Regions from separate parts of the Kitasatospora sp. NPDC057595 genome, predicted to be linked through region 2. Evidence: riboswitches for the same ligand, from Rfam matches in the RefSeq annotation. Region 2 holds a riboswitch; each other region holds the start of a gene.
The links. Region 2 has a riboswitch for cyclic di-AMP ahead of ACFU9E_RS02040 (transglycosylase family protein). Riboswitches for the same ligand answer to the same signal wherever they lie in the genome.
Positions count from the first base shown of each region.

Region 1: it holds a riboswitch for cyclic di-AMP, as region 2 does, so the genes downstream of both, ACFU9E_RS22475 (NlpC/P60 family protein) here and ACFU9E_RS02040 (transglycosylase family protein) in region 2, are expected to answer to the same signal.
Region 3: it holds a riboswitch for cyclic di-AMP, as region 2 does, so the genes downstream of both, ACFU9E_RS33455 (M23 family metallopeptidase) here and ACFU9E_RS02040 (transglycosylase family protein) in region 2, are expected to answer to the same signal.

Region 1 covers NZ_JBHVGL010000015.1:31,043-40,769, forward strand. The annotation lists gene ACFU9E_RS22450 (AMP-dependent synthetase/ligase) at 1-1,532, shown strand, start outside; gene ACFU9E_RS22455 (glycosyltransferase family 4 protein) at 1,600-2,736, opposite strand; gene ACFU9E_RS22460 (glycosyltransferase 87 family protein) at 2,991-4,430, shown strand; gene ACFU9E_RS22465 (hypothetical protein) at 4,437-5,396, opposite strand; gene ACFU9E_RS22470 (NlpC/P60 family protein) at 5,633-6,697, opposite strand; gene ACFU9E_RS22475 (NlpC/P60 family protein) at 6,947-8,149, opposite strand; cyclic di-AMP (ydaO/yuaA leader) riboswitch at 8,160-8,316, opposite strand; gene ACFU9E_RS22480 (NlpC/P60 family protein) at 8,661-9,704, opposite strand.
Region 2 covers NZ_JBHVGL010000001.1:461,634-471,360, reverse strand. The annotation lists gene ACFU9E_RS02050 (septum formation initiator family protein) at 1-428, opposite strand, end outside; gene eno (phosphopyruvate hydratase) at 579-1,865, opposite strand; gene ACFU9E_RS02040 (transglycosylase family protein) at 2,111-3,040, opposite strand; cyclic di-AMP (ydaO/yuaA leader) riboswitch at 3,046-3,194, opposite strand; gene ACFU9E_RS02035 (cytochrome P450) at 3,426-4,727, opposite strand; gene ACFU9E_RS02030 (SDR family NAD(P)-dependent oxidoreductase) at 4,936-5,361, shown strand; gene ACFU9E_RS02025 (IS5 family transposase) at 5,385-6,269, opposite strand; gene ACFU9E_RS02020 (MazG family protein) at 6,429-7,466, opposite strand; gene ACFU9E_RS02015 (protein kinase) at 7,742-9,391, opposite strand; gene ACFU9E_RS02010 (hypothetical protein) at 9,388-9,727, opposite strand, start outside.
Region 3 covers NZ_JBHVGL010000035.1:18,200-27,926, reverse strand. The annotation lists tRNA gene ACFU9E_RS33475 (tRNA-Ile) at 19-92, shown strand; gene ACFU9E_RS33470 (TetR/AcrR family transcriptional regulator) at 165-734, opposite strand; gene ACFU9E_RS33465 (alpha/beta fold hydrolase) at 774-1,601, opposite strand; gene ACFU9E_RS33460 (YiaA/YiaB family inner membrane protein) at 1,724-2,014, opposite strand; cyclic di-AMP (ydaO/yuaA leader) riboswitch at 2,258-2,416, shown strand; gene ACFU9E_RS33455 (M23 family metallopeptidase) at 2,429-3,298, shown strand; gene ACFU9E_RS33450 (hypothetical protein) at 3,374-3,823, opposite strand; gene ACFU9E_RS33445 (hypothetical protein) at 4,008-4,973, opposite strand; gene ACFU9E_RS33440 (GNAT family N-acetyltransferase) at 5,017-5,589, shown strand; gene ACFU9E_RS33435 (sensor domain-containing protein) at 5,715-6,452, shown strand; gene ACFU9E_RS33430 (hypothetical protein) at 6,632-7,375, shown strand; gene ACFU9E_RS33425 (GNAT family N-acetyltransferase) at 7,402-7,851, shown strand; gene ACFU9E_RS33420 (hypothetical protein) at 7,858-9,030, opposite strand; gene ACFU9E_RS33415 (hypothetical protein) at 9,465-9,727, opposite strand, start outside.

The DNA.
Region 1 (9,727 bases), on a different contig from region 2:
TCGCGATCTGGACGGCCGGCGCGATCACCGTGCCGGTGTACGAGACCTCCTCGGCCGAACAGGTCGAGTGGATCCTCGGCGACTCCGGGGTGGTCGCCCTGTTCACCGAGACCGCGACGCACAGCGCGGTGGTCGCCGAGGTCCGGGGCCGCCTGCCGGAGCTGAAGCACACCTGGCAGATCGAGGGCACCGCGCTCGCCGCGCTGGCCGAGTCGGGCCGCGCGGTCACCGACGCCACCGTCACCGAGCGCCGCTCGACGGCCACCCCCGACTCGATCGCCACCATCGTCTACACCTCGGGCACCACCGGCCGCCCGAAGGGCTGTCAGCTGACGCACGGCAACTTCCTGGCCGAGTGCGGCAACGTGGTGGAGCGCCTGGCCCCGCTGTTCCGCACCGGCGAGAGCTCCGTGCTGCTCTTCCTGCCGCTGGCCCACGTGTTCGCCCGGATCGTCGAGATCGCCCCGGCGATGGCCCCGATCAGGCTCGGCCACGTCTCCGACGTCCGGGACGTCACCACCGAGCTGGCCGCCTTCAGGCCGACCCTGATCCTGGGCGTGCCCCGGGTCTTCGAGAAGGTCTACAACACGGCGCGGGCCAAGGCCCAGGCCGACGGCAAGGGCAAGATCTTCGACAAGGCCGCCGACACCGCGATCGCCTACAGCCGGGCGCTGGACGCGGGCGGCGCCGGGCTGCTGCTCAAGCTCAAGCACGCCGTCTTCGACAAGCTGGTCTACAGCAAGCTGCGGGCGGCCCTCGGCGGCCGGGCCACCCACGCGATCTCCGGCGGTGCCCCGCTCGGCGAGCGGCTCGGCCACTTCTACCGGGGCATCGGCTTCACCGTGCTGGAGGGCTACGGCCTGACCGAGACCTGCGCGGCCACCGCCTTCAACCCGTGGGACAAGCAGAAGATCGGCACGGTCGGCCAGCCGGTGCCCGGCTCCTCCGTGCGGATCGCCGAGGACGGCGAGGTCTTCTTCAAGGGCCCGCACGTCTTCACCGGCTACTGGAACAACCCGCAGGCCACCGCGGACACCCTCAAGGACGGCTGGATCGCCACCGGCGACCTCGGCTCGCTGGACGACGAGGGCTACCTCACCATCACCGGCCGCAAGAAGGAGATCATCGTCACCGCGGGCGGCAAGAACGTCGCCCCGGCGGTGATCGAGGACCGGATCCGGGCGCACGCCCTGGTCGGCGAGGTCATGGTGGTCGGCGACCGCAAGCCCTTCGTCGCCTGCCTGATCACGGTCGACGAGGACTTCTTCCCCAAGTGGAAGGAGCTGAACGGCAAGCCGGTCGGCGCCACGGTGGCCGACCTGCGCGAGGACCCGGACCTGCTGGCCGCCCTGCAGACGGCGGTGGACGACGGCAACGCGGCCGTCTCGCACGCCGAGGCGGTGAAGAAGTTCCGCCTGCTCGACACCGTCTTCTCCGAGGAGAGCGGCCATCTGACGCCCTCGCTCAAGCTCAAGCGCAACGTCGTGCTCAAGGACTTCGCGGCCGACGTCGAGGCGATCTACCGGAAGTAGCCGCTCCCCCGCGCCCGCAGGTGCGGCCCGCCCCGCCGTTCGGGGCGGGCCGCACCGGCGTGTGCGCTCAGCCCGCCAGCAGCGAGGTCAGCCGCCCGGCCAGCAGGTCCCAGCGCCAGGAGCGGTCCACCCAGCGCCGCCCGGCCTCGCCCATCCGCCGGCGCAGCTCCTCGTCCTTCAGCAGCCGGACGATCCGCTCGGCCGCCGCCGCGGGCGTGCCGCCCGGCACCACGTAGCCGGTCTCGCCCTCCAGCACCGCGTCCGGCGCGCCGCCGGAGTCCCCGGCCACCACCGGCAGGCCGGTCGCCGAGGCCTCCAGGTACACGATGCCGAGCCCCTCGACGTCCAGCCCGCCGCGCCGGGTGCGGCAGGGCATGGCGAAGACGTCCCCGGCGCCGTAGTGCGCGGGCAGCTCCTCCCACGGGACCGAACCGGTGAACCGGACGGCGGAGCGCACCCCGCGGGCGTCCACCAGCTTCTCCAGGTCCGCCCGGTAGGGGCCGCCGCCGACGATCAGCAGCACGGCGTCCGGCACGTCGGCGAGGATCTGCGGCATCGCCTCGATGAGGGTGTCCTGGCCCTTGCGCGGCACCAGCCGGGAGACGCAGACCACCACCGGCCGGTCGGCCAGCCCGAGCCGCTCGCGCACCGCGGCGCCACCGGAATCCGGGTGGAAGGTCCGCTCGTCCACGCCGGGCGGCAGCTGCACCATCCGGGCGGCGGCCTGCGGGCCGACGGCGGCGGCGATCCGGGAGCGGGTGTACTCGCCGAGGTAGGTCAGCACGTCGGTGCCGGTGCCGATCCGGCGCAGCAGCTGCCGGGCCGCCGGAAGCTGGGCCCAGGCGGCCTCGTGGCCGTGGGTCATGCCGAGCAGCCGCCCGGCGCCGGCCCGGCGCAGCGCGGGGGCCATCAGCCCGAGCGGAGCGGCGGCGCCGAACCAGACCGAGTCGCAGCGCTCGGCGCGCAGGATCTCGGCGGCCCGCCGGGTGACCCGCGGTGTGGGAACCATCACCTTCGTCCGGTCGCGGATCACCGGGAACGGCTGTTCGGCGTCGAAGCGCGCCACCTCGGTGCCGTCGCGCCAGGTGGAGGCGTACACCACGACGCTTCCTGCGGGCTGACGGACGGCCATGTTGTGGACGAAGGCCTGGATGCCGCCGGGCCTCGGCGGGAAGTCGTTGGTCACGATCAAGGTCTTGTGCATCAGGCCACGGCTCGCTCGGTCGGGGGGTGCTCGGTGTACCGCTCAGTGATCCGTACGATAGGTCAACACCATGGCCCGCCGGGAACGGATCCGCGCACGGCAACCGTTCCACCCCCGGGTCTGTCCTAGTACCGGGGTGGTCGGCGCGGCCGGTCCGGCCCGTGACCGCGGCCCGGCGCCGACCCGCCCGGACCGCCCGGGCACCCGTCGCGCGGCGCCGCCGGCGGGACGTCCGAGACGAACGAGGGAGCGCAGTGGAGTTGGCCCCGGCCACCGAGTCCGGTACATCCAGCGGCGCCGAGGGCTCCGGCACGGCGCTCGCCGTCCGCCGCGAGCCGGTGCAGGGCTCCACGCGCCCCTCCGGCCGTTCGGGCGCGCTGCTGGCGCTCGGCGCGACCTGGGTGGCCACCCGGACGCTCCTGCTGCTGCTGGTGACCGGCGTGCTGCGGATGCCCGGCGGGGACATCACCGCCGACGTCTGGCTGATCTACCACGGCTGGTACGGCGTGCTGCAGACCGGCACCTTCCCGCTCGACGACGTCACCTGGCAGTACCCGCCCGGCGCCGCCCTGGTGATCCTGCTGCCGGGCCTGCTGCCCTGGTCGTACCTGGTGTCGTTCTGGGTGATCTGCGGGATCGCCGACGCGGCCGCGATGGCCCTGCTGGTGCGCACCGGGCTGCGCAAGGGCCGGGCGCTGACCGGCGCCTGGGTCTGGGTGGCCGGCGTCCCGCTGCTCGGCCCGATGATCTACAACCGCTACGACGTGATCGTCACCGCGATCGCGGTGGCCGGTCTGCTGGCGCTGGTCCGCCGCCCGGCGATCGGCGGCCTGCTGCTGGGTCTCGGCGGCATCGTCAAGATCTGGCCGCTGCTCGGCCTCATCGGCACCCCGTCCGGGCGGCGCACCCGCCGCTCCTGGACGGCCGCGGCCGCCGCGACCGCCGCGATCGGCTTCCTGCTGGCGGCCGGGATGAACGGCGCGTTCGAGTTCCTGACGTTCCAGAAGGACCGCGGCATCGAGGTGGAGTCGGTCGGCGCGCTGCCGATCCACTTCGCCCGCATCGCCGGCGCCTGGGACGGCAAGGTGATGATGAACTACGGCTCGGTGGAGATGCTCGGGCCGTGGGTCGAGGTGGTCAGCAAGGTGATGCTGGCCGGCACCGTGCTCGGCTTCGGCTGGCTGCTGCTGTGGCGCTTCACCGCCCGCCGGCGCAACGCGGCCACCATGTACGACGCGGCGCTCGCCGCGCTGCTGATCTTCACCGTGACCAGCCGGGTGATCAGCCCGCAGTACCTGGTCTGGCTGGTCGGCGCGGCGGCGGTCTGCCTGACCGTGCGCGGCACCAGCCAGCGGCCGGTGGCGCTGCTGATCCTGGCGGCGACCCCGCTGACCCTGGTGGAGTTCCCGCTGGTCTTCGGCGACGTGGTCGCCAGCCGGCCGGGCGCGATCGCCGTGCTGACCGCGCGCAACCTGCTGCTGCTGGCCGCCACCGGGCTGTCCTGCGTGCGGCTGTGGCGCTCCACCCGGCGCGGCGAGCCGCTCCCGGAGACCGTGGTGATGACCCGCCCGGAGCCGGTGCCGGCGGCCGCGTTCTCGGTCCGCCCGGGCATCGCGTACGAGCAGGACCTGCTGGACGGCATCGACCGGCCGGCCGCCGCGCCCCGCGAGCGGCGCCAGGGCGCCCGGCCCTAGCCGGGCTCACCAGGCCGCGAGTGCCCGGAGCTCGGCCTGCCAGAGGCCGGTGAACTCGGCCAGGCCGAGGCCGAGCCGGTCCCGGAGCAGCCCGTCCAGCCAGGCCCGCCGGTCCGCGCCCGGGCCCGCCGCGCCGACCGCCCGGTAGAGCTCCACCAGCCGCCGCGGCCCGTACCGACGGGCGATCAGGTCGCAGGCCAGCCAGGCCTGCTCGTAGACCTGCGCGAGGCCCTCGCCACCGGCCGTGAAGGCGGCGTCCTCGGGCAGCGCGGCGGGCAGCCGCCCGGCGGCGACGTCCCGGGCCAGCTCCGGGGCGAGCTGCCGGGCCGGGCGGCCCGCGTCGTGGTAGCCGGTCCAGTCGGCGACGCCCTCGGAGAGCCAGAGCGGCGTCCAGGCGCTGGTGTCGGCCCGGGTCGCCACGTGCACCGCCTCGTGGGTGACCACCACCTGGCGGCCGAAGTCGCTCAGGTTCGGGTAGCCGTCCGGATTGACCAGGACCCGGTCGGCCGGGGCGTTCAGCGGCGCGCCGGGCGCGGCCACGGTGACCGCGGCCATGCCCGACCAGCCGGACCGCTCCTCCGCCAGCAGCCGGGTGAACTGCTCACCGGTGGCGGGCAGTTCCAGCAGCAGCCGGCCGGCCCAGGCGGTGCCCCAGAGGGCCTCCACGGCGGTCACCGCGCGGTCGCCGACGGCGGCGAGCCCGGCGAGGGCGGGCGCGCCCGAGGCGTCCGAAGCGTCCGCCCCGAGCACGCCGAGCACCAGACAGCGGGCGCCGGCCCCGGCCCGCACGGCGCCGAGGTCCCACAGCGGCGGCGGCCCGCCCGCGCCCTCCTCGCGTTCGACCCGCCAGCCGGCGGCGGACCGGGCCAGGACCAGCCGGCGCGGGTGGACCACCGGAAGACGGTCGTACCCGGTCACCTCGACGGTCAGCTCGGCGGTGGCGGTGCACCGGCCGGCCGGGTCCACCGGGCCGAGCAGCAGGTTCCGGTACCCCGCCCGCAGCGGCAGCTCCGGCGGTCCCGCGGTCAGCGCCCGGGCCCGCCCGTCGAGCAGCGCCAGGACGTCGGCGTGCGCGTCCGAGGCCGCGGCGGCGGGCCGCGCCGGACCGGCCCCGGGCAGCGAGAGCTGGGCCAGCCCGCCGGCCGCGAGCAGCAGGGCGGTGCGCCGCGACGGCAGGCGGCCGACGGCGGGATCCGGGCGGCTCAGAGCCGGATCACCCCCGCGACCGGCATCGTGCTGACGCTCTCGTAGCGGACCCTGGCGCCCGGGTAGGGGGCGTGCACGATCACCCCGCCGCCGGCGTACATCCCGACGTGGTGCATGTCCCGGTAGAAGATCACCAGGTCTCCCGGCCGCGCTTCGGAGAGGCTGACCCGCTGCCCGGCGTACGCCTGGGCCTGCGAGGTGCGCGGCAGGGTCACTCCGGCCTGCCGCCAGCTCCAGTACATCAGACCGGAGCAGTCGAACGCCTTGGGCCCGGTGGATCCGTAGACGTAGGGCGAACCGATCATCCGCACCGCGGCGGCCAGCGCGGCGGCGCCGCGTTCGGAGGCGGGCGGGGTGCTGCCGAGGTCCAGCCGGTCGGTGCCGCGGGTGACGCGCTGCTCGGCGTCCCGGGCGTCCTGGGCGGCGAGCCGGGCGCGCTCGGCGGTGCCGAGGCTGTTGAGCAGCCGCTGCGCCGTGGCGAGCCGCTGCTGGATCTGCTGCTTGCTCTCGGCCAGCGCCTTGCGGGTCTGCTCCAGCTCGGCGAGCTTGGCGGTGGCCTCGGCCCGGCGCTGGTCGAGCACCCGCTGACGGCCCACCACCTCGTGCAGGGTCTCGTTCTGCCGCTCGGCGGCCTGGTCGAGGGTGCGGGCCCGGGAGAGGTAGCCCTCCGGGTCGGTGGAGAGCATCAGCTGGACGGTCCGGGTCATCCCGCCGCCGCGGTACTCGGCGCCCGCCACGGTGGCGAGGTCGCCGCGCAGCCGGTTGAGCTCGTCCTGGGCGACGGCGATCTGCTGCTGCAGCGTCCCGGTCTCGTTCTGGAGCTTCTGCTGGGCCTCCTGGGCGGCGTTGAACCGCTCCGAGGCCTGCTCGGCCTCGTCGTAGAGCTGCTCCACCTGGGCCTTGACGTCCTTGCGGTCGGCCGGGCCGTCCGGCGAGCCGGGCGCGGCCTGGGCACAGCCGGCGGTCGCCACGCCGAGCGCGGTGGTGGCCGCCGCGGTGAACACCAGCGCCCGGGCGAGCGCGTGCGCACCTGACAGCGGGGAACGGCGGTGCACGGCCATGCGACGTCGGCTCCGATCCTGGGCCCGGCCCGCCGCCGCGCCGGGACGGGCGGCGGTCGAAGCGGGCGTCCGGTGGCAGACGTTAGCGAGTCCGGGCAACCGATTCCAAACCCCTCCGAACCCGAATATTCGGACACTTATCGGACGTCAGATCGGTTCGCGGACCGAGCGCCCCGTCGGGCCGGGGAACGCCGCGGGCCCGGTCCCCCGCATGGGGGACCGGGCCCGACGGAGCCTGCCGACCGTGGGTCAGAGGCGCACGATGGTGTTGACCGGCATGTTGGAGGCCGACTCGTAGCGGACCGACGCGCCCGGCTTCGGGGCGTGGATGACCTGGCCGCCGCCCACGTAGATGCCCACGTGGTGGCGGTCGCCGTAGAAGATCACCAGGTCGCCGGGCTGGGCCTTGGAGATGTCCGACCCGATCTGGGTACCGGCGGTGGCCTGCGCCTGCGAGGTGCGCGGCAGCGACACGCCCGCCTGGGCGTACGCCCAGCCGGTGAGGCCCGAGCAGTCGAAGGAGTTGGGGCCGGTGGCGCCGTAGACGTACGGCGAGCCGAGCTTGCTCTCGGCGGCGGCGATCGCGGCGGCGGCGCGCGAGCCGTTGGCGGCGGGCGCGGCCGGCTTGGTGGCCTCGGCGGCCGGGGCCGACGCGGTCGAGGAGCTCGACGAGCCGGAGGAGCTCGACGAGCCCGAGGACGGCGCGCTCAGGTTGCTGCGGTTGTTGTCCCGGGAGGCGCGCTCGGCGTCGGCCTTCTCCTTGGCGGCCTTGGCGGCCTCGGCCTTGGCGGCGTCCGCCTTCGCCTTGGCCTCGGCGGCGGCCTTCTCCTCGGCCGCGCGGATGGCCTGACGCTCCTGCTCGGTGAGCGTGTTGAGCAGGTCCTGGGCCTTCTGCAGCTTGCCCTGGACCTCCTCCTTGGAGGACTTCAGCTGCTGGGTGGTGGCCTCCAGCTCGCCGAGCTTGGCCTGGGTCTCGGTGCGGTCCTGGTCGAGCCTGCGCTGCTGCTCCTGGAGCTCCTTCAGCGCGCCGGACTGGGTGGAGCCGGCCTGGTTCAGGGCGTCGGCCTGGCTGAGGAAGTTGTCCGGGCTGGCGGAGAGCATCAGCTGGACGGTCTGCGAGATGCCGCCCGTGCGGTACTGCTCGCCGGCGATCTCGGAGAGACCACCCTGCGCCTCGATCACCGAGGCCTGCTGACGGGCCACCTTGTCCTGCAGCTCGGCGACCTGCTTCTGCAGCTCCTGCTGCTTGGCCTGGGCGCCGTTGTACTTCTCGGTGGCGACCTCGGCCTGCTCGTTGAGCTGGTCGACCTGCTCCTTGACCTGATCCTTGGTCGGCGTCGGGTCGGCGTGGGCGCCGGACTGCGCGGAGAGGGCGACGGCAGCGGCGGCCACCCCGGTCAGGATCGAGACACGGGCGCGGCCGGCGGGCTTGGGACGACGATGGGACGCCACGAAGGCGGACTCCTTCTTCCTCATCCGCCTACCGGGTGAGCTGACGGGTTCGGGCGGAAGCGTGCCCTACGACGCCTCACCCGCCGCTCGCGCGGCCGGCCTGGCGCCGATTCACCCCGGAGGAACGTGGTTCCCCGGCTCCGCTCCACAGCGGGCCCCCGACTACTGGGTCCTCACTCGAACGGGCGACCCGAAGGCCCCGTCCCACTGCTTCGCGAACTCGGCGGCGAACCCCGCCGCCACCCAGGCTGGGTGATCGACTGTGCGTGGTTCGAGTCACGACCCTAGTAACAGATCCGTGATCCGTTCAAATCCTTGTCAGAAAAAAGCCGGAAGAATGCCCAAGTTCTTTTGTGAATATGACCGACCGTGACCAACCATCCACGTCCGGCTGATCATTTTCCGTCAGACGGTCGAACGGGCGGGCGAAACGCCAACGCCACCCCCGTGCGGAGGTGGCGCTGATCACAGGAGCCCTCGGCGGGCCGCCCGGGCGTGTCGTGCCGGTCCGTCAGACCCGGCGGATCGTGTTGATCGGCATGGCGTCGGCCTTCATCACCTTCACCACGTCACCGGTGTGCGGCGCGTGCACCACCATGCCGTTGCCGATGTACATGCCGACGTGGCTGCGGTCGCTGCGGTAGATGATCAGGTCGCCCGGCTGGGCCTCGGCCAGCGACGGCACCCGGGTGCCGTAGTTGCCCTGGGCCTGCGAGGTGCGCGGCAGCGAGACGCCGGCCTTCCCGTACGCCCAGACCATCAGACCGGAGCAGTCGAAGGTGCTCGGGCCGGTGGCGCCCCAGACGTACGGCGAGCCCTGCTTGCCCATCGCGTTGGAGACCGCGGCGCCGGCCATGCCGCTGGCCTGCGGCAGGCTGCCCAGGTCGGTGCGCTCGTTGCCGCGCGAGGCGCGGTCGGCCTGCTGCTGCGCCGCCTTCAGCGCGGCGCGGTCGGCGGCGCTCAGCGAGTTCAGCAGGTCCTGGGCTTCCTTGAGCTTCTTGTTGACCTCGGCCTTGGACTGGTTCAGGTCCTTGGTGGTGGTGTCCAGCGAGGCCAGTACGGCGGCCGCCTCGGTCTTCTGCTGGTCGAGCCGGCGCTGCTGGTCCTGCAGGCCCTTGAGCGCCTCGGCCTGGCTGGAGCTGGCCTGCTGCACGCTGGAGGCCTTGTCCAGGTAGCCGGACGGGTCCGAGGAGAGCATCAGCTGGACGGACGGGTCGATGCCGCCGGTGCGGTACTGCTCGCCCGCCACCTCGGACAGCCCGGCCTGGAGCTGGGTCATCTGCTCCTGGCCGCGGGCCACCTGGTCCTGCAGCTGGTCGGCCTGCTTGCGCAGCTGGTCGGCGCGCTCCTTGGCGCCGTTGTACCGCTCGGTGGCCTGCTCGGCCTCCTCCTGCAGCTGGTCGATCTGCGCCTTGACGTCGTCCTTCTTGGGCGACGGGCTGGGCGCGGCGTGGGCGGCGACCTGGGCGGAGAGAGCGACCGCGGTCGCAGCGGCAGCGGTGAGCACGGAGACCCGCGCGCGGCTCGGCTGCTTGGGACGGCGGTGGGAGGCCAAAGGGACCGGCTCCTTCTTCCAAT
Region 2 (9,727 bases):
ACCGGCGCGGGAGCGGCCAGGGGTGCGGCGGCGGCGTCCACGGAGTCCCAGACGCTGGCGTACCAGGGCCGGGCCGCCTCGGCCGGACCGGCCGCCGGGCCCGCCGCGGGCGCCGGAGCGCCCAGCGCGGACCCGGCCGCGTCCCGGGCCGCCGGGTCCACCGCGATGTACGGGGTCTCCCCCGGCATCGCGTAGTGCAGCCGGGTGCGGGCCTGCGCCTTGACGTACTCCGGGTCCTGCCAGCGGGCCTTCTCCCGGCGCAGCTGCTCGACCTGCTGCCGGGCGTGCTCGGCCCGGGCGCGCTGCGCCGAGATCTCCGAACGCTGCGAGATGAACTGCCGCGTCGGGTAGGCGAGGATCGCCACCAGGGAGCAGAGCACCAGGACGAGGACGGTCGCCCGGCTCGTGAACCGAGGCCGGGCCGCCAAGCCCGGGATCCTCCAGCCTGCCATCTGCGGTGTCCCCTCCTGGTCGCGACGGTGCCCCGCCGTCCACCCTACGGGGTGAACGGCGGGGCACCGGTCAGGCGTGCGCTACCTGGCGTCCCGGCGATACCGGCCGGGCGCCGTCGGTCGGGCTCAGCCCTCGTGCTTGAACCGCGGGAACGCGCCGCGGCCGGCGTACTCGGCGGCGTCGTCGAGGATCTCCTCGATGCGCAGCAGCTGGTTGTACTTGGCGACGCGCTCGGAGCGGGCCGGGGCGCCGGTCTTGATCTGGCCGCAGTTGGTGGCGACGGCCAGGTCGGCGATGGTGACGTCCTCGGTCTCGCCGGAGCGGTGCGACATCATGCAGCGGTAGCCGTTGCGCTGGGCCAGCTCGACGGCGTCCAGGGTCTCGGTCAGCGAGCCGATCTGGTTGACCTTCACCAGCAGCGCGTTGGCGGTGCCGGTCTCGATGCCGCGGGCCAGGCGGGCCGGGTTGGTGACGAACAGGTCGTCGCCGACCAGCTGGACCTTGTCGCCCAGCTTCTCGGTCATGGCCTTCCAGCCGTCCCAGTCCGACTCGTCCAGCGGGTCCTCGATGGAGACCAGCGGGTAGGCGGCGACCAGGCCGGCGTAGTACTCGATGAGCTCGGCGGAGGAGAGCGCCTTGCCCTCGAACTGGTAGGCGCCGTCCTCGTAGAACTCGGAGGAGGCGACGTCCAGGGCCAGCGCGACGTCCTTGCCCGGCACGTAGCCGGCCTTCTGGATGGCCTCGACGATGAGGTCCAGGGCCTCGCGGTTGGAGTCCAGGTTGGGGGCGAAGCCGCCCTCGTCGCCCAGGCCGGTCGACAGACCGCGCTCCTTCAGCACGCCCTTGAGGGTGTGGTAGACCTCGACGCCCCAGCGGACGGCCTCGGAGAAGGACTCCGCGCCGATCGGGGCGATCATGAACTCCTGGATGTCGACGTTGGAGTCCGCGTGCGAGCCGCCGTTGAGGATGTTCATCATCGGGACCGGCAGGACGTGCGCGTTCGGGCCGCCCAGGTAGCGGAACAGCGGCAGATCGCTGGCCTCGGAGGCGGCGTGCGCGACGGCCAGCGAGACGCCCAGGATGGCGTTGGCGCCGAGCGAGGACTTGTCCGGGGTGGCGTCCAGGTCGAGCATGGCCTGGTCGATCAGGCGCTGCTCGGTGGCGTCGTAGCCGACCAGCTCGGGGCCGATCTGCTCGATGACGGCCAGGACGGCCTTCTCCACGCCCTTGCCGAAGTAGCGGTTCTTGTCACCGTCGCGGAGCTCCAGCGCCTCGAAGGCGCCGGTGGAAGCACCCGACGGGACGGCGGCACGGCCGGTGCTGCCGTCGTCGAGGCCGACCTCGACCTCGACCGTGGGGTTGCCGCGCGAGTCGAGAATCTCACGAGCGACGACGACATCGATGGACGGCACGAGGCATCTCCTAGCGGAAGCAGGTTCGGCTGACGGTGGGGTGCAGTCGGCCGGACGATTGCGGAGTCGTTACGACCAGAGCCTAACCGCACGGGCTGTCCGGGCCACGTCGACCTCGGTTCCGTCTCAGCGTGTGGCCGTGCTACCCACCGGTAGTTCACCTGGTTGCCCGACCTGCGGGGGCCGGATGCGGACGAAGGGGACCGATCGGCCCCCTCCGCCCGTCCGTGGGATCGGACCGGCCGTCAGCCGAGGGTCAGGACCTGGCCCGGGACGATCAGGTTCGGGTCGCCGCCGACGGTGCCGCGGTTGCCGTCGTACAGCGCCTGCCAGCCGCCGGAGACGCCCTGGGCGGTGGCGATCCCGGCGAGCGTGTCGCCGGAGCGGACGGTGTAGCCCTGGCCGGCCGGCTGCTGCTGGGCGGCGGGGGCGCTCTGGACGGGCTGGGCGGCCGGCTGGCCGGCGTACTGCTGGTAGACGCTCTGGTGGCTGGTCCAGTACCAGGCGCCGTTGTTCTGGTACCAGTACACCTTGGCGTCGGCGTCCCAGCCGGCCTTGCCGGAGAAGGCCGGCGCCTGCGGGGCCTGCTGCTGGGTCTGCTGCGGGGCCTGCTGGGTCTGCTGGGCGCTCTGCGGCGCGTACTGCCGGGCCTGCGGCTTGGCGGCCTGCTGCTGCGGCTGGGCCTGCGGGGTGGCGGCCGGCTTCGGGGCGGCGGGCTTCGGGGTCTGCTGCTGGGCCTGCGGCTTCGGGGCGGCCGGCTTGGCGTCCGTCGAGGTGTCGACCGCCGCCGGGGCGCCGCCCTTGGTCAGGCCCGCCTTCTGGGAGCAGACCGGCCAGGCGCCCGGGCCCTGCGAGGCGAGGACCTTCTCGGCGACCGAGATCTGCTGCCCCTTCGAGGCCTGGTTGGCCTGCGGCGCGTAGGCGGTGCCGCCGTACGCCTTCCAGGTGCTGGGGGTGAACTGGAGGCCGCCGTAGAAGCCGTTGCCGGTGTTGATGCTCCAGTTGCCGCCGCTCTCGCACTGGGCGACCGCGTCCCAGGTGGAGGCCGGGGCGGCGGAGGCACCGGTGGCGCTCAGGATCGGCATCGCCAGCCCGACGCCGGCGACACCGGCGACGGCGATGGCCTTCTCGGCCTGGGTACGGCGACGGTGACGACCGGTTCCAACGAACAGCATGAAGAGGTCCCTCTCCGCACGCCTGCGAGGTGAGCTGTCGGGTTCGGACCGGGAGGTGGCCCGGCCGCGCGGAGGCGGCTTCACCCCTAGCCGTGGGAGACGGCGCAAAACCTGGGTCCCCCGCCCCTGCCCAGGGTTCTGGTCGGTTTCCCGTGGTGCGGCGGGCAGGACTCGGCGTTCCGCGCACGGGGCTCGCAGCTGCGAACTCCACGGAGAGTAGACAGATCTTCAGAGCAATCACAAGCTCATATCGCAGATATCACATGGACATCACGTCATGTGATTGATTGCCTACCAACCGAGGCGGTATGTCCGGATTGAGGGTGGTTCAGACTCCCTGAAAGTGGGCAACGGAGAGCCCCCGTCAGCGTGTTGTGCCGGCTCGTCAGCTTCCCGAGCCGACCTCCGGAACCGCTCCGAGCTGCGCATTCTCCGGCGTGAATTCCACCGGAAGCTCACGGAGTCCACGCATGATCAGACCGCCGCGCCAGCGCAGGTCGTCGGGGTCGGCGGCCAGCCGCAGGTCCGGCAGCCGGGTCAGCAGGGTGGCCAGCGCGGCCCGCCCCTCCAGCCGCGCCAGCGGCGCGCCGATGCAGTAGTGGATGCCGTGCCCGAAGCCCAGGTGCGGGTTGTCCGCGCGGGCCAGGTCCAGGGTGTTCTCGTGGGCGAACCGCGCCGGGTCCCGGTCCGCCGCCGCGAGCACCACCAGCACCGGGTCGCCGACCGGGATCTCCACCCCGCCGATGGTCAGCGGACTGGTCGCGAACCGCCAGGTGGCCAGCTCCACCGGCCCGTCGTAGCGCAGGAGCTCCTCGATCCCGGTCTCCAGCAGCGCGCTCTCGCCACGCCCCACGGACTCCTGGAGCAGGGCCCGCTGGCCCGGGTTGCGCAGCAGCGCGTACACGCCGTTGCCGATCAGGTTGACCGTCGTCTCGAAGCCGGCGAACAGCAGGATGAAGGCCATCGCCGCGGCCTCGTTCTCGGTCAGGTGCTCGCCGTGGTCGCTGGCCCGGATCAGCCCCGAGATCAGGTCGTCGCCGAGGTCGGCCCGCTTGCGGTGGATCAGCTCCGCCAGGTACGCCCGCATCCGCTTCACCGCGCGCCCCACCCCGCCGCGGCCGCCGCCGCCGTGGCCCGGCTTGGTGTGTCGCAGCATCATCCCGGCCCAGTCCCGGAAGTCGTCCTGGTCCTCGGCCGGCACCCCGAGCAGGTCGCAGATCGCGTAGATGGGGAGCGGGAAGGCGAACTCGTGGATGAGGTCGGCCGAGCCGCGCGCCGCGAAGCCGTCGATCAGCCGGTCGGTCAGCTGCTGCACCCGCGGTTCGAAGGCCGCCACCCGGCGCGGCGTGAACGCCTTGGACACCAGCCGGCGCAGCCGGGTGTGGTCCGGCGGGTCGATGTTCAGCAGGTGCGTCATCAGATCGGCCTGGCGCTCGCCCGGGATGCCGACCCGGCCGGTGCGGTGGGCCTGCTCGCTGTGGTGCACCGGGTTCTTGGAGAGCCGGCTGTCCGCGAGCGCCTGCCGGGCGTCCGCGTACCGCGTGACCAGCCATGCCTCGACCCCGCTCGGCAGGGTGGTCCGGTGCACCGGCTCGTGCTCGCGCAGCCACGCGTACGCGGGGTACGGATCGGCGGCGAACTCCCAGGTGAACAGGGGCGGACGGGCGGAGGCGGGCTGAGCTGGCATGGCTCGACGGTATCCCGGGCGTGTCCCGGCGACCGCACGGCGTGCACACGGGCGCTCGGGGCACCGGGCGAAGCCCTTCCGCGTGGCAGGCGTGAGCCTGGTCACCTGAGGGGTAATTCCTGTTGCGGAGGGTCAGGACCTGCCTACGATCCTCCGCAAGATGTCCGTGGGCGACGGTGCGGAGCCGCCCACAGGGAGGAGCAAGGCCATGCGGGTCACCGGTTCGGTCGTCGTGATCACCGTCCTCGACGGCGGGTCGGGGGCGGACCTCGCCCGCCGCCTCACCGCGGCGGGCGCCGCCGGCGTGCTGATCGCCGACCAGCGGGTCGGGGTCGCCGAGGACCTCGCCACCGAACTCGACCGGCCGCGCTGCCCGGTCGTCGGCGTCTGCGGCGACGTCCGCCGCCCCAGTGACGTCGCCGCGCTGGTCGACACCGCCGAGAAGCACCTGGGCCCGATCGACCTGTTCTGCGTGGCCGGGCCGGACGGCGAGCGGATCGTCTCCCTCTCCGACCTGCCCGACCACCTCGACCTGGAGCGGCTCGCCGAACTCGTCGCCCTGGTCGGCGAGGCGATCGGCGAGGTCGTCGTCCCGGCGCAGCGCCGCCCGGTGGAGGACGTCGCCGCCGTCTGAGAAAGTGTTGGGTAATCGGGTGATCACTCGTTCTTGAGGTCGTCGGCGAGGCGGCGGGCTGCTTCGGTCTCGATGGGGCCGCGTGGTTCGATCTCCTCGCCGGCGAGGCGGGCGGCCATGAGCCGGATCATGGCGACCTTGATCATCGCTTCGGCGTGCGCGGTCTTGCGCTCGTAGTCCCGTGCCAACCGTCTGCACCGTCCCAGCCAGGAGAATGTCCGCTCGACCACCCACCTGCGGGGCAGCACCTGGAAGCCTTTCACATCCGCGTTGCGCGGCACCGCGACGATCTCCAGGCCCTCGCGCCCGGCAGCCCACCCCACCAGCCCCGCGTCGACCACGTTGACGTAGCCGCCGTCGACCCAGACCAGCCCGACCTGCGGAAACTCCTCCCGAACCCCGGTGAGGACCAGCTTCGCGCCGGCCCGGTCCTGCACCGACGCCGAGTGCACGACCGCCCGCAGCACGAGCCCGCAGGTGTCCACCAGCAGGTGGCGCTTGCGGCCCCGCACGCGCTTGCCCGCGTCGTAGCCGATCGCCTGCCCGCCCTGGTGGCTGCGGGCCGACTGCGAGTCCAGCACCGCCGCCGAAGGCTGCGGATCCCGCCCGTCCGCCACCCGGACCCGCTCACGCAACGCATCGTGGACCCCGTTCCAGGTCCCGTCCGCCGTCCAGGCACGGAACCACCGGTACGCCACGTCCCACGGCGCCAGATCGTGCGGCACCAACCGCCACGCGCATCCACTGACCAGCACGTACAGCACCGTGTCCACGACCAGCCGCCGCGGGAACTTCAGCCGCCGACCCGCCCGACGAGGATCCCGTACCGGAAGCAGCGGCTCGATCACCGCCCACTGGGAATCCGTCAACGACGAGTCGTAGGACGGCTTGCACGCACAGACACACATGGCGGTGATCTTCGCGGACGCCACGTCCGCGAAGATCACCGCCAACGCATCACGGCACGCAGTTGATCAATTACCCAACACTTTCTGAGGCGTCGCCGTCCGGGGTGGGACCGTCCGGGGTGGGACCGTCCGGGGTGGGACCGTCCGGGGGCGTGACCGCTACTCCTCCGGCTTCAGACCCTCGGCGGCGCGCACCGCGTCCCGGTAGCCGCGGGCCGCGGCCCGCAGGGCGGCGTCGACATCGACCCCGGCGTCGTGCGCGCGCTGCGCCACCGCGAGCAGCAGCCGGCCCGCCGACTCCGCCGTGAGGTCGGCGGGCAGCTCGTACGGCTCGTCCGGCACGCCCGTGAAACCGGCCCGGCGCACCCGGGACACCAGCTTCGCCGCGTACGCGAGCGAGGGCAGCCCGGCCGGCACGCCGTCCAGCACCGATTCGCGCTCCGACTTCTCGGCCGCCTTGAGCGCCTCCCAGCTGGCCTCCACCTCGGCCGAACCGCTCGCCTCGGCGTCGCCGAACACGTGCGGGTGGCGGTACATCAGCTTGTCGACGATGTCGCCCGCCACGTCGTCGATCGAGAAGGCGCCGGTGGGGTGCTCCTCGGCGATCCGGGAGTGGAAGAAGACCTGGAGCAGGACGTCGCCCAGCTCCTCGCGGAGCATGTCGCGGTCCCCCTCCTCGATCGCCTCGACCAGTTCGTAGGCCTCCTCGACCAGGTACTTCACCAGGCTGGCGTGGGTCTGCTCGGCGTCCCACGGGCAGCCGCCCGGCGAGCGGAGCCGGTCCATCACGGAGACCAGGTCCAGCAGCCGCGCGCCCGGCAGGTCGTAGGAGCCGGGGAGCACCTCGATCTCCGGCACCTCGCCGGCGTGCTCGACGGCGAGGCGGGCCAGCGCGTCGGTCAGCCCGGGGTCGCCGTCCGGGCTGCCCAGCCAGACCGTCGGGCCGGCGCCGGCGCCCGGCTCGGCCGGGGCCCCGGTGAGCAGCCGGGCCAGCGCGGGGGCCGAGCCGGGGGCCACGATCCGGACCTCGACCCCGGCCTGCTCCACGGCGGGCAGCTGCGGGTGGGCGGGGTCGGCGGCGAGCACCCGGCCGGCCGAGCGCAGCGCCTCCCAGGCGGGCCAGGACAGCAGGCCGGGGGCCACCCGGTGGGTGGTGATGAGGAGGATCAGCTTCGCGCCCGGAGGATTCGTCGTCACACCCCGAACCTACCCGCACCGGTCCGCGGGCCGGTGCCGGTGTCGCGCACGGTTCGGCATGGGCGTCAACCCTGACGATCGTCCAGGTCGAACCCTGCTCTCGCCACACCCACCCGGCCCTACGGCCCCCCGTCCACCTGGCGGATCTGTCGAAAGTCATACCCGCAGCCCACCCTGGCAGCGCCCCCGACCGGCACGAGAAGTCGGCCCCACCGACCTCCCACGTCCGCAATCCATCCGGGCGGCGGACGGCTCGCCGTGGTTGACGGAGCGGGTCAGGCCTGGCGGTGGTCCGTGGGGGGCCAGGTGGTGGAGTGGTGGGGTTGGAGGGTGTCGAGGGTTTGGCGCAGACGGCGGACGGCCGGGTGGTGGGGGCCCTCGCGGCGTTCGCGGTCGAAGAGGAGCTGGAGCAGCCACGACCAGGCCGCCTCCGTCTCGCCGAGCGAGGCCAGCAGGACGCCGATCCGCTCACGGAGGTCCAGCAGGCGTTCCGGTTCGCTCTCCGGCCACACCGCGTGCAGGGACTGGAACTCGGCGAGCGCCTCCGCGCCCCGCCCCAGCTGTTCGAGGCACTCGGCGGCCCGGTAGCGCGGCTCCAGCACCCCACGCCCGTGCGGTCCGCCCTCGGCGGTGGCCGCCAGGAGCCGGTACTCCGTCAGGGCCTCGTGGTGGCGCCGTTCCTGGAGCAGCGTGCGGGCGTAGATGGTGCGGACGGTGCGGATCATCGCCGCCCCGTCGCCGAGTTCGGACCGACCGCGGGCCAGCAGCCGGGCGGCGAGGTCGAGCACCTCGGCCCGTCGGCCCGCGTCGACCAGGTCGGAGAGCCGGGCACAGGACGCCGCGAAGTCCTCCCCCGCCGCGACGGGCACCGCGGGAGGCGGCGCGGCGGCGGGTGGGTTCGGCACCGCGGCCATCAGGAACGGCGGCGGCGCCACCCGGGCCGACGCCGCCGGTGCGGCGCCCGCCGGGCGGGGCTGGGGCTGGAGGGGGTGCCGGTACGGGCGGGCCGGGTCGGGCAGCGACCCGTACCGGGGCTGCGGCACCGCGACGGCGGCGGGCAGCAGCGGCAGCAGCCGCTCGTACACCTCCTGCGCGTCGGCCGGACGGTCCTCGGGCCGCTTGGCGAGCAGGTCGAGGACCAGCCGCTCCAGCGGCGCCGGCACCTCGGGGCGCAGCTCGCGCAGTGGCACCGGCGGGTCGTCGACGTGCCGGCGCAGCAGGCCCAGTGCGGTGGGGGCGCGGAACGGCCCCTCGCCGGCCAGCATCTCGTGCAGCAGGCAGCCGAGCGCGTAGAGGTCGCTGCGCGGGTCGACGGTGGCGGACAGCGCCTGTTCCGGCGCCATGTAGGAGGGGCTGCCGATCGGGGCGCCGGTGAGGGTGAGGCGGGTGGCCGTCGGGTCGATCGCGGTGGCGATGCCGAGGTCGAGCAGCACGGTCCGGCCGTCCTCACGGACCATCACGTTGCTGGGCTTGAGGTCCCGGTGGACGACGGGCACGGCGTGGACGGCGGCCAGCGCGGCGCACAGCTGGGCGGCCACCGAGACGGCCCGATCGACCGGGAACGGCGCGTCCTCGGCGATGAGGTCGGCCAGGCTGACGCCGGGCACGCGCTGCATGACGAGGTACAGCTCGCCGCCGTCCTCGCCCGCGTCGAAGACGGTGACCAGGCCCGGGTGGTCGAGGGCGGCGGTGGTGCGGCACTCGCGCAGGAAGCGGTGGCGCAGTTCGTCGCCGGGGCCGAGGTGTCCGGCGCGGGCGGGGCCGGTGGCGCCGGTGGCGGCGAGCAGGTGGTCGGTGCGCAGCAGCTTGACCGCGACCGGGCGGGCGAGCCGTTCGTCGCGGCCGGCCCAGACCTGGCCCATGCCGCCGTGGCCGATCTTCTCGGTGAGGTGGTAGCGGCCGCCGATCACCCGGGCGGCGGTCACGGGCGGTCCTCGCGGGCCTGACGGCGCAGCAGCTCGCCGAGTTCGCGCAGCTCGTCGGAGGTGGCGGGACCGGCGGGAGTGGCGGGGCCGACGGGAGTGGCGGGGCCGACGGCGCCGGGGCCCGCGGCGCGGACCGGCGGGTGCGAGATGGCCGACGGGTGGGAGTCGGCGGCCGGGTAGGCCCGGGCCGCCTCCGGGTACGGGGCGGCGCTCCCGTACGACTGCGCCGCGGGGTAGGGCTGCGCGGACTGCGGGTACGGCTGGGCGACCGGGTACGGCTGGACGGGGGCGGCGGGCGCCGGGTAGCCGTACCCGGCGGGCGGCGGCGCGTAGGAG
Region 3 (9,727 bases), on a different contig from region 2:
AGGCGGGTCGGACGGTACGGGGCTATAGCTCAGACGGTTAGAGCGCTTCCCTGATAAGGAAGAGGCCACAGGTTCAAGTCCTGTTAGCCCCACACCATCCCGAAGGGCCCGGAGCGATTCCGCTCCGGGCCCTTCGGCGTTCCCCGGCCCCCGGCCGGCGCCGCTCAGGGGCGGGGCCAGCCGCGCAGACCGGCGGTCAGCACGGTGATCATGCGCTCCTGGGTCTCCCCGAGGTCCTCGGCGAGCTGGAAGGCACCGCCGGTCGACAGCGCGGCGAAGCCGTGGGCCAGCGAGCGGAAGGTGCGGGCGGCGTGGATCGCCTCGGAGCCCTCCAGCCCGTACGCGCGCAGCACCGCGACGATCACCCCGACCAGCCGGCCCGCCGCCGCGACCAGGTCGGCGTCCGGCTGCGGCGCCTGCGGCAGGGCGGCGTAGCGGTGCGGGTGCTCGGTGGCGTACGCGTGGTACGACCGCAGGACGGCGGCGACCGCGGCGTCCCCGCTGCGGCCGAGCGCGGCCTCGGCGAGCCGGTCGGCCAGCTCCGCGGTCACCCGGACGGCCACCAGCCGGCGCAGTTCGGCCAGGCCGCCGCTGACGTGCTTGTACAGCGAGGGGGTGGCGACCCCGGCCCGGGCGGCCACGGCGGCCAGGGTGAGGGCCTCGGGGCCCTGCTCGTCGATGAGGGCGATGGCGTGGCCGACGACCTGCTCGGGGGTCAGTCCGACTCGGGGCACAGCGGTTCTCCTAGCGGGGGGCGGGACGGCCGGTGGCGCTCAGGCCAGGTCGGCGAGGAAGGGCAGCAGGGCGTCGGCGGTCGCCCGCGGGTGGTCGGCCATCGGGTAGTGGCCCGCGCCCTCGATCATCACCTTCCGCGCGTTCAGCGCGGCGGCCTGCCGGTCGGCGACCAGCTCCGGCTTCGAGAAGTCGGGGTCCTTCGAGCCCATCACCACCAGCGCCGGGCAGCGCACGGCGGCGGTCCAGCCGGTCGGCGCCGAGTCGCCGCGCACGTAGCCGCGGGTGGCGGTCCGGCGGCCCGGGGTGCGCATCGCGGCGACCAGCCCGGCCACGTACTCCTCGTGGTCGGCCGGCTTGGGGCCCGGGTAGGCGGCCTTGCGGTGGTAGAGGCCCCAGAACGCGGGCGAGCGCACCAGCAGTGCGCCCATCGCGCCGACCACCAGGCGCTGCAGCGCGCCCGGCGGCACGTTCTCGACGAAGGCGTCGATCAGGACGACGCCGGCGACCCGCCCGGGGGCGTCCCCGGCCGCCTTGACGACGCTGGCTCCGGTGTAGGAGTTGCCCGCCAGCACGGCCCGGTCGACGCCCAGGTGGTCCAGCAGGGCGAGGACGTCACCGGCTATCGAGGCGGGGGAGTAGTCGTCCCAGAGGATCGAGGACTCGCCGAAGCCGCGCAGGTCCATGGTGATCACCCGGCGGCCGGCGGCGGCCAGCAGCGGGCGCAGGTGGCGGTAGGCGGCCCGGCTGTCGAGCATCCCGGGGAGCAGGACGACCGGGACGCCCTCGCCGTGCTCGGTGTCGTCGAAGGCGATCCGGCCGCCGGGCAGGTCGAGGTGGTGGGTGACGGGGGCGAGGGTGCCGTTCATGGGGAGCCTCCTGGGGCGGGATCGTCGGCGAGGCGCCGATGGCCATAAAGCTAAGGCTAATAGCCTTAGCCGTCAAGCTATCGGTCGTTCTCCGTGTGACCGGCCCCGCCGGTGGAGACCGGTCAGACGCCTTCCACCTTGAACGGGTCGTGCTCGGTCAGCAGCTTGTCCAGCCGCGCCTGGTCGACCCGGGTCACCAGCTCGGAGGTCTCCTGCCGGTCCCGGACCACCTTGGAGAGGGTGAACGTCGAGGTGATCGTGTAGAGCAGGCCGAGGGCGAGGAACGCCCGGGTCCACGGCTCCACCGGGAGGAAGGCGATCCCGACGCCGAGGGTGGTGCCGGAGAGGGCGAAGGACAGCACGGCCTGGATGTAGTACGCAGGCGTGGTGCGGGACTGCATCGGTGCGCTCATGGCGTCAGGATGGCCGCGCGGAGCCCGGCCGCACATGAGTAGGCGTACTCAAGTGAGGGGCCGTTCGTTGACGTCCTGACACGTTCGGTAGTGTCAGTTGTCATCAAACGTCCCAAATCGCCCACCGGACCGCGTGGTGTCCGGTCCGTATCGGTCGTCACCAACGGATGGCTTGGAATCGGGGGCCTCTCGGATTAACGTTTGATAACGCAGCGCGGTCGCAACGCCGTACCCAGACGGCACCGTGCGCCGTCGCCTAATCCCACCGGCCGGCCTTCGGGCAGGCCAGGGAGCCGGGGAACCACGTTCCTTGGGGTGAATCGGCCGGGCCCAGGCCCAGCCGTAGGAGACCTTCCTGCTCCGAACCCGTCAGCTAACCCGGTAGGCGCGAAGGAAGGAAAGGAGCGCGCCTCCGTGGCGTCGACGCACACCCCGGCACATCCGTCCGGTTCCTCGGCCGGTACCCAGCTGCTCGACCACCCCGGCCCGTTCACCGGGCAGGGCCCGTTCGGCGGCCCCGCCGACGAGACCGCTCCGCCGGCCGCCGAGACCAGCCGGCACCGGATGCCCCGGCAGGGCCGCGGCACCGCTCCGCTGCTCGGCGTCACCGCCGTCGCCGCCACCCTGGGCGCCACCGGCTTCGCCTCCGCCACCCCGGCCGCCGCTCCCGCCGTCGAGACGCCCGACGAACTGCCGGTCGCGCTCTCCGCCGACCCCGGCCTCGCGCTCGCCGCCCGCATCCAGCAGCAGGCCGACAGCCAGCGCACCGCGGCCGAGGAGAGCGCCCGCGTCCAGGCCGCCCAGGAGGCCGAGGCCAAGCGCGCCGCCCAGGTCGCCCAGCAGGAGGAGGCCAGGCGGGCCGCCGAGGAGGCCGAGAAGGCCAAGCTCGCCGCCATCAAGCTGCCGGTGCGGGACTACAACCTCTCGGCCCACTACGGCCAGAGCGCCCGCTACTGGGCCCACCTGCACACCGGCCTGGACTTCGCCGCCGACACCGGCACCCCGGTCTACGCGGTCGGCCAGGGCACCATCACCTCAGCCGGCTGGGCGGGCGCCTACGGCTACCGGATCGTCGAGACCCTGCCCGACGGCACCGAGATCTGGTACTGCCACCTCTCCTCGATCATCAAGGGCTCGGGCAAGGTCGTCCCCGGCCAGCAGATCGGCAAGGTCGGCGCGACCGGCAACGTCACCGGCCCGCACCTGCACGTCGAGGTCCGCCCCGGTGGCGGCGCCCCCGTCGACCCGGAGAGCTGGTTCGAGCAGCGCGGCGTCACCCCCTGACGCCGCCCCGGACACCCTGAGCACCCCGCCCCGCCGGACGTGATCCGGCGGGGCGGGGCGCTGTCGGGGATCGGATCAGCAGGTGACGGGCGCGGTGACGGTCGCGGTCGCCCCGTAGCCCCAGGTGGTGGTCGTGAGGGTGGCCGTGACGGTGGAGCCGCACGGCGCGGTGGCCGCCAGGTAGCCGAAGCCGCGCCCGCCGGGCGGGAGGATGCCGCTCCCGGTGTCGGTGCCGAGCGAGGCGCCGCCGACGACGCCGAGGGTCAGGGTGTACGAGGCGGACTGCGCGGTCCAGTCGGAACGGGTCGGCGAAGTGTAGCCGCCGGCCGTCACGCCGGTGCCGTCGATCGTGACGCAGACCTGGCTCCGGAGTGCACCGACGGGGCCGTCGGCACAGGTGGTGGTCGCGGTGGTCGTGGTGCCCGCCGTCGTGCCGGTGGTCTGCGCGGTGGCCTGGGCGGCACCCGCGAAACCGAGCGAGGACAGCGCGGTACCGGCCGCCAGGACCGCGACGAAACGCTTCATCAGGGTTTCTCTCCTTCGAAAACGGTGGCAGGAGGAGCAGTGGAGCGCGTGTGATATGTCACGCTTCACATGGCGGATGATTCCACCGCACCCGATCCATCACTCCTGACCGGCCCCGAATCCCTTGAGGAGTACCGGAATTGACCGCTCGGTGGCTCGAATCCACGGCCGTGCCCTGCCGCCGCTACTCCGCCTCGGGCCCCTCGTACCCCTCCGGCCCCTCGTGGTCCCCGTGCTCCTCGTATCCCTCGTACTCCTCGTATCCTTCGGGGTCCTCCGCCGGCTCCAGCCCGGCCAGGTAGGCGTCGATCTCCGCCTGCCCCGGCTCCGGCGCCAGCTCCGGGAACTCCTCCACGAGCAGCCGCGGCAGCCCCGGCACCGTCCACCCGCCGGCCAGCTCCAGCGCCACCTCGACCGCGGCCTCCTCGAACGCCCCGAAGTCCCCGGCCAGCTCCTCCGGCATCGGCCGGCCCAGCGCCGTCAGCTCCGCCAGGTTCCGGTAGCTGCGCTGCATCAGCCCCTGCTCCAGCAGCCGTCGCGCGCCGTCGGTGGCCATCCCGACCGCCAGCGCCCGGGCCCCGCCGTCCCAGCCCCCGTCGTCCACCGGGTCCAGCAGCCCGTCCGCCTCCAGCGCCGCGAAGGCCGCCGACCGCTCCTGCGGCGCCAGCTCCCGGAACCCCTCCAGCCAGGCCCGCACCGCCGGCTCGTCGCCGGTGTCCACCCCGTCCGCGCGCAGCAGCAGCGTGTACAGCCGGGGCCAGGTCACCAGGTCCGCCCGGCGCAGCAGCCCGGCCGCCACCTCGCCCTGCCACTCGGCCTCGGCGTGCAGCCGCTCCTGCCGCTTGGCGTTCAGCCGCTTCGCCGCCCGCTGGTGGTCGACCAGCAGCCGCACCGCCGCGCCGTACGCCAGCGGGTCCTGCCCCGGCTCCGGCTGGACGTACAGGTACAGCCGCTCGTACAGCAGGTGCTCCACCGCGGCGGAGGTCAGTTCGGGCCAGCCGTCGTGCATCCTGCCCCCGCCCAGCTCCAGCAGCGCCAGCACCGCCCGCAGCGGGGCCTCGGCGACCGGCCGGTGGCCCGCCGCCTCCGCCCAGGCGAGCAGTTCGGCGGCCTTGGTGCGCGGGGCGAGCCGCAGGTCTTCGTCTTCCATAACCACGAACCGTAACCGCTGGTCGGGGGTAGGGTCGGGAGCCATGGTCCCCGTCCGACTCACCGGTCCCCGGCTGGCCGTCCGCGAGTTCCACCACACCCCGGAGGACGTGGACGCGCTGCACGCGGTGTTCGGCGACCCGGAGGCCACCCGTTACCTCCCCTTCGCGCCGTGGGATCCGGAGACCTGCGCCGACCAGGTCGCCCAGTTCGTGGAGGAGGCGGAGAAGGAGCACCGGGAGGTCTACCGGCTGGCCGTCACCCGGCTCGCCGACGCCGACGACCCGGCCCGCGCCGTCCCGATCGGCAACGCCGCGCTCGGCCTCGTCCCCCACCACGCCGCCCACCTCGGCTACGCCCTGCGCCGTGACGTCTGGGGGCTCGGTTACGCGGGCGAGCTGGTCGGCCTGCTGCGCGGCCTCGCCTTCGGCCCGCTCGGCCTGCACCGGCTGGAGGCCCGGGTGGACGTCGACAACGCCGCCTCGATCCGGGTACTGACCAGGGCGGGCTTCCGGCTGGAGGGCCGGGTCCGGCACGACTACCGCCGCCGGGACGGCTGGCGCGACGCCTACCAGTACGCGCTCCTCGCCGACGACGAGCCGGTGACCGGGGGATAACCCCACCCCCGGTTCGCCGGGGAGCCGGATGTTCCGCCGCCGCGCGCTCTGACAGGCTCGGGGAGTCAGCAGGACAGACCCCACGAGCCCGAACCGAGACCGACCCGAGGGACCGAGAGCCGGCCATGAGCACCCACAGCATGCAGCGCGACGAGTACGACGCGTACGACGGCCGTGACGGCGGCGACCGCCGCACCGTCGCCCGCCGCATCGAGGAGCCGCCGTACGCCTGGCGGGCCCCGTTCACCTCCTACTTCTACCGCGAGATCGGCTACACGCTGACCGGCCTGCCGCTGGCGGTCGTCGGCTTCGCCGTCGCCGTCGCGCTGTTCTCGCTCGGCCTCGGCACCGTCGTCACCGTGCTCGGCCTGCCGGTGCTGGCCGCGCTGACCGCCACCGCCCGCGGCTTCGGCGGGCTGGAGCGGGCCCGGGTGCGCGGCCTGCTCGCGCTGGACGTGCCCGCCCCGGCGCCGGTCCGCGCCGTCCGGCCGGGCGCCTGGGGCGCGATCACCGCCCGCATCGCGGACGCGGCCGGCTGGAAGGCCGTGCTCCACCAGGTGGTGATGCTGCCGTGGGCGATCCTCAGCATGGCGGTGTCGCTGGTCTTCCTCTGCGTCGGCTGGACGCTCGCGCTCTACCCCGTCTACCACTGGGTGTTCCCGCGCTACGTCGACTGGCCCGGCTACCGGCTCTTCGACTTCACCGGCGACGACGGCGTCCGGCACGAGTACTACATCGAGTCGCCGCTGCAGATCGCCGGAGTCTGCCTGGTCGGCATGCTGTTCGTCTTCCTGACCCCGCAGCTGGTGCGCGGCCTGACCAACGTCAACCGCTTCGCCGCCCGCGGCCTGCTCGGCCGCTGACCCACCCGCCCCCGGCCCCGCACCCGACGCCCGCCCCCGGCCCCGCACCCGACGCCCGCCCCCGGCCCCGCACCCGACGCCCGCACCCGACGCCCGCACCCGACGCCCGCGCCCGGCCCCGCGCCCCGCCCGGACGGCTCCGGGTGCGGGCGTCGACGGCCCGTGGTCGGATGGCGGCGATGGCCGACCGGACCGCCCGCGCCCCGGCCGCGGTCCCGTCCGCACCCCTGGTGACCTCCCGCCCGCTGGACGAGTACTGCGGCCTCTTCGGCCTCACCCGCGCCCGGATCGCCGCCCTGCCGGGCCCGCTGCTGGACTGCCCCGGCGGCGCTGCCGCCCTGGTCGCCGAGGCCCGCCCGCTCGGCTGCCGGGTGATCGCCGCCGACCCGGTGTACGCCCGGCCGGCCGACGAGATCACCGCCCGCGCCCTGGCCGCCCGGGCCGCGATGGCCGCCGCGATGGCGGCCCGCCCGGACCTCTACCCGGCCCGCCGGCACCGTCGGCCCGAGCACTACCTGCGCGGCTGGGACCGGGCCCGCCGGCTCTTCGCCGCCGACCGCGCCGCCCACCCCGGCCAGTACGTCGCGGCCGAGCTGCCCCGGCTCCCCTTCGCGGACGGTACCTTCGCCCTCACCCTGAGCGGCTACCTGGTCTTCGCCTACCCCGAGCTGTTCGGACCGGAGCGGCAGCTGGCCGCGCTGCTCGAACTGGTCCGGGTCACCGCCCCCGGCGGCGAGGTCCGGGTCCACCCGCTGTACGACGGCGAGGGGCGCCGCACCGCCGGGCTGGACGCCGCCCGCCATGCGCTCGGCGAGCGCCGGATCGCCAGCGAGATCCGGGTGGTGCCACCCGTCGACCGGGGCGGCCGGGCCCAGCGGGTGCTGGTGCTGCACCGGGTCGCCCCCCGGGTAATGGTCACCTGATAGGTTCACCCCTATACTGAACGGCCATGACCGAAATGATGATCAAGCCGGCCGAGGCCTCGGACGCCGACCGGCTCACCGCCCTGATCCAGGACTGCTCCGCCTACCGGGGCGCCTACGCGCCGATGATCGCCGGCTACCGGGTGACGCCCGAGTACCTGGCCCGGCACGAGGTCCACCTCGCGGTCCGCGCCGCCGACGACCACCTGCTCGGCTTCTACGCGCTGATCACCGACCCCGCCGAACTCGACCTCATGTTCGTCGCCGACGCCGCGCAGGGTCTCGGCGTCGGCCGCCGGCTCATCACCCACCTGCTCGACCGTGCCCGCGCCCTCGGCGTCGACGGCGGCGTCCGGGTGGTCTCCCACCCGCCCGCCGAGGCCTTCTACCTGCGGATGGGCGCCGAGCGGGTCGGCACCTTCCCGGCCCGGCCGCCGATCGGCTGGGACCGGCCCGAGCTCCGCTTCCCGCTGTAGGCCCGGTCAGTCCCGCAGCTCCCCGGCCTCCGCCGCCGGTGCCGTCGCCTTGGCCGCGGCCGGCGCCTGGGCCCGTACCGGGAGCGTTCCGCCCGGTTGGCGAGGCACGAGCCCGGGAGCCTCCAGGCCCGAGAGGATCTTCTCCGCCAGCCAGCTCCGGTCCGAGCCGTACGGGATCCCGTCCGGCGCCATCAGCCGCCCCGCCACCGCGTCCCGCAGCCGCCCGGCCTCCTCGGCCGGCAGCCCGGACATCAGCCCGCGCGCCGCCAGCAGCGCGTGGTACTGCTCGAACCCGGAGCGCGGGTGCTCGATCGCCTCCAGCACGCTCGGCAGGTCGGCCAGCGCCGGATCGCCCTGCATCAGGGCCAGCGCCTGGATCCGCCGTCCCTCCGAGCCGTCCGCGAACAGCTCCCGCACCCGGGACGCCGTCAGCGCCGACCGCCGGGCCGTCGACCGCACCTCGGCCACCACCCGCTCCGGCCCGGTCACCCGGTCCGCCGGCAGCATCGAGCCGGGCAGGTCGTCCGGCTTCCCGGGGCTGGTGCCGACCAGGCCCAGGTGCTGCATCGCCCGCATCCGCAGGTCGTCGGCGCCCACCTTGTCGCCCTTGCGGTCCTGGTCCTGCCCGGCGAGGAAGAGGTCCAGTGCCTGGTCGGCGTCGGAGAGCACCCGCGGCAGCGCCAGCCGGGTCAGCAGCCAGCCCGCCAGGAAGCCGAGCAGCAGGAAGTAGAGGACCAGCGCGGCCGCGAACGGGGCCGTGCCCGCGCCGCCGCCCAGCGCCGGGGCGAGCGCCGTCCCGAGCCGGTCCAGGCGCTCGCCGAGCGAGCCGAGCTGGGTCAGCCCGACGCCCAGCAGCACCTTGGTGAGCCAGTCCGAGACCTGCTCCAGGTTGGTGTTAGGCGCGTACGAGCCGTGCGGTTCACCGGCCCCGGCGGCTCCCGCGCCGCCCGAGCCGCCGCGCACCCGGGGCACCCCGAACAGGAACCCCAGCGCGCCGCCGACCAGGGTCGCCGCGCAGGCCACCACCAGTCCGCCGCCCAGTGCCTGCCAGGGGTGCGGCCGCCCCAGTGAGAACAGCACCAGGCCCACCAGGCCCGAGCCCAGCAGCATCCCGCCCGCCGCCCGCTGTGCCGTCCGCACGACCGCCGCGCCGCCGGTCCGCCGATTCGCCGTCGCCATCGCCCACCACCCCCAGTGCCCGCACCCCGCCCCTGCGGAGCGCGCGCCGACTCTAGCGGGGATGCCCCCGACATCGGGGGCATCCCCGCTGGGAGTGCGGAGACACCCGCACGGGACCGGTGCGGTGGAACCGTCCGGGAACGCAGACGGCCCGCGGGCTGCTCCGCGGCGGCCGTGCCCACGACGAGGGGCATCGGGCGCCGAGGCACCGGGGATGTACCGGTGAGCCCGCGGGCCGGGTGACTGCTTGGGATTTCGCCTGCCGGAGGCCTGGGGCCTCGCCCTGCGCAGGCAGGGGCGGCTCTAGCGAGCAGCCACCTCACGCATCCTGATGGAACTCAATTCAGGATCACCTCCTTTCAGTGTGCCGCCACCATAGGCAGGCCACCGGACGGAGGGCAACGGATTTATCCGGCGTGCTTCCCGGTGCCGGATCAGGCCGCCGTGGCCTGGGACTTGAACTTCGAGTAGTCGATGACCTGGTCGGCCGGCGGGGCCTGGATGGTCAGCGGCTTGTTGATCTCGGTGAAGTCCGCCTGGCCGCCCCCCTTGCCGGTCTTCTCGATCCGCAGCGGGTACGGGGTGCCCTCGGTGGCGACGTGCAGGACCATCTCGTCGCCGCCGCTGTTCTTCGACTTGATGCTGAAGGTCTTCGCGCCGTTGACGGTGCCGGCCGAGCCCTTGGTCAGGTCGGTGG